Regions from separate parts of the Variovorax sp. GW821-FHT06D12 genome, predicted to be linked through region 1. Evidence: predicted binding sites of a transcription regulator. Region 1 holds the regulator's gene; each other region holds the start of a gene.
The links. Region 1 encodes sigma-54, which starts transcription at its own class of promoters, with help from an activator protein. Its sites were predicted from a motif close to TGGCANGNAANCTGCTTT; they were not measured.

Region 1 (4,078 bases):
CCACGCATACAATGTTTCAGAGCAAGTTTCGTGCCTTTATGACATTGCCCTCCATCCCCACATTCCCCACCCTTCGTCGCCTCGGCCGCCTGGCTTTCGGTGCGCTGTTGCTGGCCGGTGCCGCCTCGGGCGCCCTGGCCGAGACCGCCGACCGCACCAAGCCGATGAACATCGAGTCCGACTCGATGCGCTACGACGACCTGAAACAGACCAGCGTGTTCACCGGCAACGTGCTGGTCACGAAGGGCACGATCATCATCCGCGGCGCGCGGCTGGACGTGCGCCAGGACGCCGAGGGCTACCAGTACGGCGTGGTCACGGCGGCGCCCGGCAAGCTGGCCTATTACAAGCAGAAGCGCAACGCCGGCGACGAGTGGATCGAGGGCGAGTCGGAAGTCATCGAGTACGACAGCCGCGCCGACAACGTCAAGTTCATCCGCCGCGCCGTCATGCGTCGGCTGATCGGCGCCACGGCCAACGATGAGAGCAGCGGCGCGCTGATCGTCTACGACCAGAGCAACGACACCTACACCGTCAACGGCTCCCTCGTGCCGCCGAACGCCGGCGTCTCGGCGGGCGGTGGCGGCCGCGTGAAGGCCATCCTCACGCCGAAGGCCACGCCGGCCCCAGCGGCGCCCGGCTCCGCACCGGCAGCGGGCGGCAAGAAGCCTGCGGCCCCGGCACCCACCCCCGCGCCCGGCGCCGGGCTGCGCCCGAGCACCACGCTGGGCGGCACCGAAGGGGAAGGGCGCAAGTGATCGAAACCGCAGGAACCCAGACCGCCGACGGCATTCCGGGCAGCCGCCTCGTGGCGCGCGGCCTCAAGAAGAGCTACGGCAGCCGCACGGTCGTGAAAGACGTCTCGCTCGACGTGCAAAAGGGCGAGGTCGTCGGACTGCTCGGCCCCAACGGCGCGGGCAAGACCACCTCGTTCTACATGATCGTCGGGCTGGTGCGCGCCGACGCCGGCGAGATCACCATCGACGGCGAGCCCATCGCCCACATGCCCATTCACCGCCGCGCGCGCATGGGCCTGAGCTACCTGCCGCAGGAAGCCTCGATCTTCCGCAAGCTCACGGTCGAGGAAAACGTGCGCGCCGTGCTCGAGCTGCAGCGCGAGCCCGACGCCAACGGCCGCATGATGCCGCTGACCAAGCAGCACACCGAAGAGCGCCTGGCCGACCTGCTGGCCGACCTGCGCGTGGACCACCTGCGCGATTCGCCCGCGCTCGCGCTGTCGGGCGGCGAACGCCGCCGCGTCGAGATCGCGCGCGCGCTGGCCACCCAGCCGCGCTTCATCCTGCTGGACGAGCCCTTCGCCGGCATCGACCCGATCGCGGTGATCGAGATCCAGCGGATCATCAGCTTCCTGAAAGAGCGCGGCATCGGCGTGCTCATCACCGACCACAACGTGCGTGAGACGCTGGGCATCTGCGATCACGCGTTCATCATCAGCGACGGGCACGTGCTGGCACAAGGCACACCCTCGGAGATCGTCGACAACGCCGAGGTACGCAGGGTGTACCTGGGCGAGCACTTCCGCATGTAAGGGAGGGTCGGGTCTCCATGAAGCAAGGGCTGTCCCTTCGCGTCTCGCAGCATCTGGCCTTGACGCCTCAGCTGCAGCAGTCGATCCGGCTTCTGCAGCTCTCCACGCTCGAGTTGAGCCAGGAGGTCGAGCAGATGCTGGACGAGAACCCGTTCCTCGAACGCACCGCGGAAGAAGCGGCGCGCGAGGAGTTCGGGCTGGACACGGCCGACGCGCCGGTGCCGCGCGACGACGCGGGCGAGGGCGAGGCCGAGTTCACGCCGTCCGCCGCCAGCACTTCCTCCACGTCCAGCGACACCACCACCTCGACCCCCGACACCGACGGCCCCGCCGCCGAGATCGCCGAGCGCGAGCCCGACTGGGAAGGCGACGGCACCGTCGACATGGCGCCCGACGACAGCGAGTGGGGCAGCGACGCGCCCGCGCGCCAGAACAACCTGGGCGACGACGAGCGTGCCGACGCCACCGAACTCGCGCGCAGCCAGGAGTCGCTGCAGTCGTTCCTGCACCGCCAGGCGCTGAGCCTGCGGCTCAATGAAAACGACTGCGCCGCGCTGCGCTTTTTGATCGAGTCGCTCAACGACGACGGCTACCTCGAAGACTCGCTGCCCGCATTGGCCTCGGGCCTGGCGGGCGACGACAACGACCAGTTCGACGACCTCGTGCACCACTTCCAGGTGGCGCTGGGCCTGCTGCAGAGCCTGGAGCCGGCCGGCGTCGGCGCGCGCGACCTCGGCGAATGCCTGAGCATCCAGCTGAAGGCGCTCGCCAGCGAAGACGAGACCGAGGCCGACGCGCTCGTGCGCAAGACCGCCATCGCGATCTGCAAGCAGCCGATGGAGCTGCTCGCGCGGCGCGACTTCAAGCGCCTGGCCACGCTCACGCGCACCAACGAAGAGCTGGTGCGCTCGGCGCTGCAGATCATTGCGCGGCTCGAACCCAAGCCGGGCCGCCGTTTCGTCGACGTCGAGCGCAACATCGTCATTCCCGACGTGATCGTCACCAAGACCGGGCGCGGCACCAACGTGAAGTTCCGCGTCATGCTCAACCCCGAGGTCATGCCGCGCCTGCGCGTGCACGACATCTACGCCGGTGCGCTCAAGTCGCACAAGGGCGAGGGCAGCCAGGCGCTGTCGCAGCGGCTGCAGGAGGCGCGCTGGTTCATCAAGAACATCCAGCAGCGCTTCGACACCATCCTGCGCGTGAGCAACGCCATCGTCGAGCGGCAGAAGAGCTACTTCGTGCACGGCGAACTCGCGATGCGCCCGCTGGTGCTGCGAGAGATCGCCGACGAGCTGGGCCTGCACGAATCGACCATCTCGCGCGTGACCACCGCCAAGTACATGGCCACGCCGTTCGGCACGGTCGAGCTCAAGTACTTCTTCGGCTCGGCGCTCGGCACCGAGACTGGCGGCAACGCATCGAGCACCGCGGTGCGCGCGCTCATCAAGCAGTTCGTGAGCTCCGAGAGCATCAAGAAGCCGCTGTCGGACAGCCAGATCTCCGAGATGCTGAAAGAGCAGGGCATCGAGTGCGCACGCCGTACCGTGGCCAAATACCGCGAAGCGCTTCGCATCGCGCCGGCCAACCTTCGCAAGGCCCTGTAGAAAGCCACCGATGACCCGTCGCCTGCTGTCGCGTTGTGGGCATTGGGTCTTCGCCATCGTGGCTGCATCGCTGTTCGCCGGCTGCGCCACCTTGCCCGACGAGGCGCCGCGCCCGCCCACCAAGGCCATCGCCGTCTCGAACGACACCGCGCTCGGCCGCATCGCGCTGGCCTCGCAGCCCGACCCCGACCTGAGCGGCTTTCGCCTGATGCCCGGCGGCGACTTCGCCTTCGACACCCGCATCCAGCTCGCGCGCCGCGCCCAGCGCACGCTCGACGTGCAGTACTACCAGATCGAGAACGACGAGACCGGCCGCTACCTGCTGCGCACCCTGCGCGATGCGGCGCAACGCGGCGTGCGCGTGCGCCTGTTGATGGACGACCTGTACACCTCCGGCGAAGACGAGCTGCTGCTCGGCCTGGCCGCCACGCCGAACGTGGAGCTGCGCCTGTTCAACCCGTTCCCGGCCGGGCGCGGCAGCCTGCTCAAGCGCTTCACCGCGTCGCTGTTCGACTTCAGCCGCGTCAACCGCCGCATGCACAACAAGCTCTTCATCGCCGACGGCGCGATGGCGGTGGCGGGCGGGCGCAACATCGGCAACCAGTACTTCCGCCGCACCACCGGCCCGAACTTCATCGACCTCGACACCTTCGTCACGGGCGCGCTGATCCCGCGCCTGGGCGTGCTGTTCGACCAGTACTGGAACAGCCCGCACGTGCGTCCGATCGGCGCGGTCGTGCACACCGACCTGCCGCGCGAAGAGCTGCAGCGCCGTTTCGACGCCGCCACCGGCCCCGACACCACGCCGCCGCCGCCCAGGCCTGCGCCCAACGACCTGCTCGGCTACAGCCCGGTGGCCGACGACCTCGACGCCGGCAAGCTCGGCCTGATCTGGACCACCGCCGAGGCTTATGCCGATTCA
Region 2 (4,078 bases), on a different contig from region 1:
GCTGGGGCGCGCACGGCAGCAGCCGGCTATGCGGTTTCCGGCAGCGGCGTCTCGGGCGTCATCAGCGATGCCATCGGCCATCGCGGCTTGACGTCGAAAGCGTAGCGCTCCGAGGCCTGCGACAGGCCTGATTGCAGACGCATCGCGGCGGCCATGGCGATCATGGCGCCGTTGTCGGTGCACAGATGCAGCTCGGGGTAGTGCACGCGCACCTTGCGCTTGGCGCAGGCCGCGTTCAGTTGCTCGCGCAGGTTCTTGTTGGCCCCCACGCCGCCGGCCACCACCAGCCGCTTCAGGCCGGTCTGGTCCAGCGCCGCGAGCGACTTCTTCAGCAGCACCTCGACGATCGCCGCCTGCGTGGAGGCGGCCAGGTCGGCCTTGCGCGCCTCGAGCTGGTCGCCGAGCTTCTTGGCCTGCGTGAGCACGGCCGTCTTCAGGCCGGCAAACGAAAAATCGAGGTCACCGCTGTGCAGCAGCGGGCGCGGCAGCTTGAAGGCCGCGGCGTCGCCGTCTTCGGCCAGCTTCGCGAGCCAGGGGCCGCCGGGGTACGGCAGGCCCATGAGCTTGGCGCTCTTGTCGAAGGCCTCGCCAGCCGCGTCGTCGATGGTTTCGCCGAGCAGTTCGTAGCGGCCCACGCCGTCGACCCGCATCAGCTGCGTGTGGCCGCCCGACACCAGCAGCGCCACGAACGGAAATTCGGGCGGGTCGGCGCTCAGGAACGGCGACAGCAGATGGCCTTCAAGGTGATGCACCCCCAGCACCGGCTTGCCCAGCGCCACGCCGAGCGCGCAGGCCACGCCGGCGCCCACGAGCAGCGCGCCGGCCAGGCCGGGCCCGCGCGTGTAGGCCACCACGTCGATCTCGGCCAGCGAGCGCCCGGCCTCGGCCATGACGGCTTCGGTGAGCGGCAGCACGCGGCGGATGTGGTCGCGGCTGGCCAGCTCGGGCACCACGCCGCCGTAGGCCTGGTGCATGGCGATCTGGCTGTGCAGCGCGTGCGAACGCAGCAGCGGCAGCGCGTCGCCGTGCGACTCGACCAGCGCCACGCCGGTCTCGTCGCAGGATGATTCGATTCCCAACAAGAGCATGGCGCCGAGTGTAGGGGTCGCCCGCCGGCGGCGCCCGCGAAGGGGCAAGCGAGGCACGGAAGTTGCACGAGCGGAAGGCACCCCTTCCGCGCCCCCACGAATGACTTCCGGCCTGAGCTTCCTGATCGCCGCGCGCCGATGCGAGATCGACGCGCTGGACCAGCTCGCGCGCACCAGCGAGCTGGTCGGCGCCATCGGGCGGCTCGTGCATGCGCTGCAGCGCGAGCGCGGCATGTCGAACGTGTTCCTGGCCTCGCACGGCGGGCGCTTTGCCGACCAGCGCGCGCCGCAGATCGCCGAATGCCTGGCGCTCGAGCAGCAGGTGCGCGCCGGCTTCGACCGGCTCGAGGCCGAGCACCACCGCGCGGTGGGCGCCGGCCACGGCGCGCGCCTGTTCAGCCGCATCGCCTGGGTGCTGCCCGGCCTGGACGCCCTGCCCGCGCTGCGCCGGCGCATCGACGCGCTCGAACTCCAGCCCGCGCAGGCCGTGGCCGCCTTCGCCAAGCTGGTGGCCGGCCTGCTGGCGGTGGTGTTCGAGGCGGCCGACGGCGCCACCGACCCCGAGATCTCGCGCCTGCTGGTGGCGATGTTCAACTTCATGCAGGGCAAGGAGTTCGCCGGCCAGGAGCGTGCCTTCGGCGCCGCCGCGCTCGCGCTGGGCCGGGGCGACGACGCGCAGCGCCAGCAGTGGCGCCACCTCATCGAGTCGCAGGAGCGCTGCTTCCAGGTGTTCATCGACTTCTCGGGCGACGCGGTGCGCACGCTGTGGCACGACATCCAGTCGGACGCCGTGCTGGCCGAGCTCGAGCGCCTGCGCCGCAAGGGCGCCACCTCGGTGCCGGCCGACGCGCTGCTGAGCCAGGCCTGGTTCGACTGCTGCACGCGGCGCATCGACGCCATGCAGACGGTCGAGAACCGCCTCTCGGCCGACCTGCGCGCGCTGTGCGACCACAAGACCGCCCAGGCCCGCAGCGAGCTGGCCGCGTACCGGCAACTGCTCGGCACACTGGCCCCGCAGGCCGGCGGCGCGCTGTTCTTCGACGATGCCCAGCAGGCGCAGGACGCCACGCCGGCGCAGCTCGGGCGCCACCTCGAACGCTCGGTGCTCGACATGGTCCAGGAGCAGTCGCAGCGCCTGCAGGCCATGAGCGACGAACTCGACACCGTGCGCGCCTCGCTCAACGAACGCAAGATCGTCGAGCGCGCCAAGGGCCTGCTGATGGCGCACCGGCGCCTGAGCGAGGCCGAGGCGCACAAGATGCTGCGCCAGACCGCCATGAACCAGAAGCGCCGCCTCGTCGACGTGGCCGAGTCGATGCTGGCCATGGCCGACTACCTGCCGCTCGAACCTGCACCGCGGCGCTGACCCGGGCCGCTTGGATTGGTGCAGCGCACAACAGTTGTGCGTCGCCCGGGTTAGCGAGCCAGCAGGAACTTTTTCCTGCACCGGCGCGCCCTGCCAGCTATCTTTTCCATAGCTCCCAACGGCAGGTTCAAGCTGGCACGTCGCTTGCGTAGTCCTTGGCACGGGACCGCAAGGTCTCAAAGGCAGGTTGCACCCAACGGCGGGTGCGGCCCACCGAACCGGACAAAGGCGTCCCCATCCCGCAAGGGCTCGTTCACGAGCAGCCCCTGCGCGGTGCGGACGCCTTTTCGTTTTTGTCTTTCACTTCTGGAGCCCCGTCCATGTCCGATCTGCTGCTGAAAACCAAACTGAGCCGGCGCCGCGTGCTGCAGGCCGCCGCCCTCGGCGCCGTGGGCATCGACCCCGCGCTGCGCGCCGCCGTCTGGGCCCAGGGCTCGGACAAGCCCGAGAAGGAAGAGGTGAAGATCGGCTTCATCCCGCTGACCGACTGCGCCAGCGTGGTGATGGCCTCGGTGCTGGGCATCGACAAGAAGTACGGCGTGAAGATCGTGCCCAGCAAGGAAGCCAGCTGGGCCGGCGTGCGCGACAAGCTCGTGAACGGCGATCTCGACATGGCGCACGTGCTCTACGGCCTCGTGTACGGCATGCACCTTGGCGTGAGCGGCCCGAAGAAGGACATGGCCGTGCTCATGACCCTGAACAACAACGGCCAGGCCATCACGCTGTCGAAGAAGCTGGCCGACAAGGGCGCGGTCGACGCGGCTTCGCTCGCCAAGCTCATCGCCAAGGAAAAGGGCGAATACACCTTCGCCCACACCTTCCCCACCGGCACCCACGCCATGTGGCTCTACTACTGGCTCGCCTCGGCCGGCATCGATCCGTTCAAGGACGTGAAGAACATCACCGTGCCGCCCCCGCAGATGGTGGCCAACATGCGTGTGGGCAACATGGACGGCTACTGCGTGGGCGAGCCCTGGGGCCAGCGCGCGATCATGGACGGCATCGGCTTCACGGGCATCACGACGCAGGACATCTGGAAGGACCACCCCGAGAAGGTGCTGGGCTGCACCGCGGAGTTCACGAAGAAGTACCCGAACACCGCGCGCGCCGTCACGGCCGCGATCCTCGAGGCCGGCAAGTGGATCGACACCGGCCTGCAGAACAAGAACAAGATGGCCGAAACCATTGCTGACAAGAGCTACGTCAACACCAGCGTGGACGCCATCAACCAGCGCATCCTGGGCCGCTACACCAACGGCCTGGGCAAGAGCTGGGACGACCCCAACCACATGAAGTTCTACAACGGCGGCGCGGTGAACTTCCCGTACCTCTCGGACGGCATGTGGTTCCTCACGCAGCACAAGCGCTGGGGCCTGCTGAAGGAGCACCCCGACTACCTGAAGGTGGCCACCGAGATCAACCGCATCGACATCTACAAGCAGGCCGCCGCCGCCACGCAGACGCCCGTGCCCAAGGACGTGCTGCGCACCAGCAAGCTCTTCGACGGCACCGTCTGGGACGGCAAGGACCCGAAGAAGTACGCCGAGTCTTTCAAGCTCCATGTCTGAGGAGAAACGCACCATGGTCAGCGCTGTCTTCCATTCCCCGCTCGACGCCGTGGCCT
Region 3 (4,078 bases), 290 kb from region 1:
GCGTGCAGGCACCGCCGCCTGCACCGCCATCGCCTGTCGCGCGCCCGAAGAAGCCGGCCAAGCGTCCGCCGTGGTTCCTTGTCGGCGCGCTGGTGCTCGCGCTGTTCGCGGTCGGCGGCTGGATCGGCTGGCGGCTGACGGCCAAGGCGCCGTCCGATCCGATGATTGCGGCCGCGCCGCCGCCGGGCACGCCGATGTCCGATCCGGGCGCGCCTCCGGCCGCGATGCCGCCGGCCGGCGCGACCTCCGAGGCGCCGCCGGCGTCCGCGCCCGCTGCATCGGCCAGCGCCCCGCTGAGCCCGCTCGACAACGTGCCCATCGCCGCCGCGCCCACGCCACCTGCGGCGCCCCCGGCCGAGCCCGAGGCGCCGCCCGCGCAGCCTGCACCGCCGGCCCAATCCGAAGCGCCGCCGCCCCCCGACCCCGCCGTGGTCGCCGAGGTGGAAGACTGGAACCTGGCCCAGGCCGAGAACACCCGCGAAGGCTACGAGGCCTACCTGCGGCGCCACCGCCGCGGCCTGCATGCGCGCGAGGCGCGCAACGCCATCGCCCAGCTCAACCGGCAGTCGCCGCCGCCACCCGCCGCGGGCAGCACGAACCCCGTGCCGACCGTGATCGCGGGCGCACCGCCGGCCCCGCCACCGCCGCCGGCCGCGGCGCCCGGCATGGGCCGCGTGCAGTTCAACATCCGGCCCTGGGGCCAGGTCTTCGTCGATGGCGCGGACCGCGGCGTGAGCCCGCCGCTCAAGTCGCTGCCGCTGCGCCCCGGCATCTACACGATCGAGGTGCGCAACGGCGACCTCACGGCCTACCGCCAGCGCGTGACGGTGCAGGACAGCAAGTCCGCACCGGTGGTGAGCCACGAGTTCAAGTAAGAGGGCAGCAGGTCAGGGCGTGCCGGTGCGCAATGCGCGGCGGTACTGCACCGCCTCCGCCACGTGCGCGGCCTGCACCGCGTCCTGCCCCGCGAGGTCGGCGATGGTGCGCGCCACCTTCAGCGCTCGGTGCGTGCTGCGCGCCGACCAGCCCAGCCGCGCGGCGGCCTGCTGCAGCAGCTGGCGGGCGGGGCCGTCGAGCACGGCGTGCGTGTCGATCGCGCGGCCCTGCAGCGCCTGGTTCGCATGGCCCTGGCGTTGCAGCGCGCGGTCGCGCGCGCCCACCACGCGCGCACGGATGCTGTCGGTCGATTCGCCCGCCGGCGCATCGAGCAATTGCGGCGCCGACACGGCCGCCACTTCGATGTGCAGGTCGATGCGGTCCAGCAGGGGGCCGCTGAGCTTGCCCTGGTAACGCGCGACGCGCTCGGGCGTGCAGCGGCAGGGCTTCAGCGTGGAGCCGAGGTAGCCGCAGGGGCAGGGGTTCATCGCGGCGATGAGCTGGAAGCGCGCCGGAAACTCCGCGCGACGGGCGGCGCGGGTGATCGTGATGGTGCCGGTCTCCAGCGGCTCGCGCAGGGCTTCGAGTGCGCCGCGCGTGAACTCGGGGAACTCGTCCAAAAACAGCACGCCGTGGTGCGCGCGCGAGATCTCGCCCGGCCGGGGCGGCGAGCCGCCGCCCACCAGCGCCACCGCGCTCGCCGTGTGGTGCGGCGTGGCCGTCGGGCGGCTCATCCATCGCTCGGGCGCCAGCCGGCCGTCGAGGCTGGCGATGGCCGCGCTTTCCAGTGCCTCGTCCACGTTCATCGGCGGCAGCAGGCCGGCGAAGCGGTGCGCGAGCATCGACTTGCCCGAGCCCGGCTCGCCCACCATCAGCAGGCTGTGGCCGCCGGCCGCGGCAATCTCGAGGGCGCGCTTGGCGCCGGTGTGGCCCTTGACGTCGGCCAGGTCGGCATAGCGCGGGGCGCCGTCGCCGGGCGCGGCGCGCACGCGGGTCCAGCCGTCGTCGGTTGCGTCGACGGGCCCGCCGCCGCTGGCGACGAACTGGCGCACCACGTCGAGCAGGTGCTTGGCGCCGTACACCTGCGCGCCGGGCACCAGCGCGGCCTCCTGGGCGCTGTCCAGGGGCAGCACCAGCCGCACGGTCGTGCCTTGCGTGTAGGTGGCCACGGCCATCGCGAGCGCGCCGCGCACGGGGCGCAGTTCGCCCGACAGCGACAGCTCGCCGGCGAACTCGTGGCCGGCGAGGCGCGCGTTCTCGATCTGCCCGCTGGCCGCGAGGATGCCCAGCGCGATGGGCAGGTCGAAGCGGCCCGAGTCCTTCGGCAGATCGGCGGGCGCCAGATTGACCACGATCTTCTTGTTGGTCGGAAATTCGAGCCCGGCGTTCTGGATCGCCGAGCGCACGCGTTCGCGCGCCTCCTTGACCTCGGTCTCGGCCAGCCCGACCAGCGTGAAGCTCGGCAGGCCGTTCGCCAGATGCACCTCGACCGTGACGGCGGCGGCCTCCAGGCCGAGCAAGGCGCGGCTTTGCACCAAAGACAGACTCATTTTTCTCCCTCTCCCCAAGTTGGTGCGCCTGCGACGTGCAAGCCCAGGACCGTGCAGCGTGCAAGCGTGTGCAACTGCCGGAAACAGGGCTTGTAACGATTTGGCGCTCATCGCCGGACACCTGCGCCCTCTGGCCGGGGCGGTATTCGTGCAGTTTGGCACGCTCCCTGCTTTGAGGGTGCTCAGGTCCAACAACACACTTGCGAGGAGTTCCCTGATGACGCACCGTACCGCCGCCCAGGCGTTGATCGTTCTGGCCACTGCACTGACCGCCTCGGGCGCCGCCATGGCCCAGGCCGCCGACGCCGCCGCACCGGCGCCCGCGCCCCTGCTCACGGGCAATGTCTCGCTGACCACGAACTATAAGTTCCGCGGCCAGGACCAGGACATGATCGGCAAGAACGACTACGCCAAGACCAAGGGCTTCAAGCCCGCCATCCAGGGCGGCTTCGACTACGCCTTCGGCGACAGCGGCTTCTACATCGGCAACTGGAACTCCAGCGTCAACTGGCTCAAGGGCAACAGCATCGAGAGCGACCTGTACGGCGGCTACAAGTTCAAGGCCGGCCCGGTCGACATGGACGTCGGTGCGCTCACCTACATCTACCCCGGCAACTCGGTGGGCAACACCACCGAGCTGTACGTGGGCGCCACCTACGCCAACGACAGCTTCGGCTCGTTCACGGCCAAGTACTCGCACACGGTGTCCAAGGACTACTTCGGCTATGCCGGCGCCAAGACGGGCTCGGGCCTGAAGGGCCGCAACACCGGCTACCTGAACCTGGCCTACAGCAAGGAGATCGTGCCCAAGGTCACGCTCAAGGCCGCCGTCGGCTTCACCAACATGTCCAGCGACATCCGCAGCCTGGGCTACAAGAGCTACGTGGACTACAACATCGGCGCCACCTACGACTTCGGCAGCGGCCTGACGCTCACGGGCTCGGTGCAGGGCGCCAACAAGAAGTCCAACTACCAGGTCGTGGCCTACCCGGGCATCGAGATCCCCGACTTCGGCACCTTCGGCACCACCTACTACTCGCCCAACAAGGCACGCTTCATCCTCACGCTGACGAAGACGCTGTAATCGACACAACAACCAGGCGCGGCCCACGTTGCCGCGCCGCCTTTCATCCATCCAGAAGGAGCAACTCATCATGAAGCTGGTCACAGCCATCATCAAACCGTTCAAGCTCGACGAGGTGCGCGAAGCGCTCTCGGCCATCGGCGTGCAGGGCATCACCGTCACGGAAGTGAAGGGCTTCGGTCGCCAGAAGGGCCACACCGAGCTGTACCGCGGCGCCGAGTACGTGGTCGACTTCCTGCCCAAGGTGAAGATCGAGGCGGCCATCTCCGACGAGCTGGTCGACCGCGTGATCGAGGCCGTGGAAGGCGCCGCGCGCACCGGGAAGATCGGCGACGGCAAGATCTTTGTCTACAACCTCGAGCAGGTCGTGCGCATCCGCACCGGCGAAACGGGCCGTGAAGCCCTCTGATCGAGTCCTGGCCCGAAAGAACAACGACTATGAAAAAACTTCTTGTCTCTCTTGCGCTCGGCTTGAGCGTCTTCGTTGCCGGTACTTCGGCGCTGGCCCAGGCACCCGCCGCCACCCCTGAGGCACCGGCTGCATCGGCACCTGCTGCACCTGCCGCTG

Region 2: AC07SQ_RS06275 (nitrate- and nitrite sensing domain-containing protein) is a predicted target of sigma-54. The motif match lies at 1,140-1,157, and genes of this name have one in related genera.
Region 3: AC07SQ_RS14120 (TorF family putative porin) is a predicted target of sigma-54. The motif match lies at 2,583-2,600, and genes of this name have one in related genera.

The regions. Positions count from the first base shown of each region.
Region 1 covers NZ_JBWKRI010000004.1:383,332-387,409, forward strand. The annotation lists gene lptA (lipopolysaccharide transport periplasmic protein LptA) at 39-758, shown strand; gene lptB (LPS export ABC transporter ATP-binding protein) at 755-1,549, shown strand; gene rpoN (RNA polymerase factor sigma-54) at 1,567-3,156, shown strand; gene AC07SQ_RS15465 (phospholipase D family protein) at 3,167-4,078, shown strand, end outside.
Region 2 covers NZ_JBWKRI010000001.1:1,383,250-1,387,327, forward strand. The annotation lists gene AC07SQ_RS06265 (alpha/beta hydrolase) at 1-91, shown strand, start outside; gene tsaD (tRNA (adenosine(37)-N6)-threonylcarbamoyltransferase complex transferase subunit TsaD) at 27-1,088, opposite strand; gene AC07SQ_RS06275 (nitrate- and nitrite sensing domain-containing protein) at 1,189-2,454, shown strand; gene AC07SQ_RS06280 (CmpA/NrtA family ABC transporter substrate-binding protein) at 2,775-4,022, shown strand; gene ntrB (nitrate ABC transporter permease) at 4,036-4,078, shown strand, end outside.
Region 3 covers NZ_JBWKRI010000004.1:93,529-97,606, forward strand. The annotation lists gene AC07SQ_RS14110 (serine/threonine-protein kinase) at 1-875, shown strand, start outside; gene AC07SQ_RS14115 (YifB family Mg chelatase-like AAA ATPase) at 888-2,426, opposite strand; gene AC07SQ_RS14120 (TorF family putative porin) at 2,644-3,510, shown strand; gene glnK (P-II family nitrogen regulator) at 3,581-3,919, shown strand; gene AC07SQ_RS14130 (ammonium transporter) at 3,949-4,078, shown strand, end outside.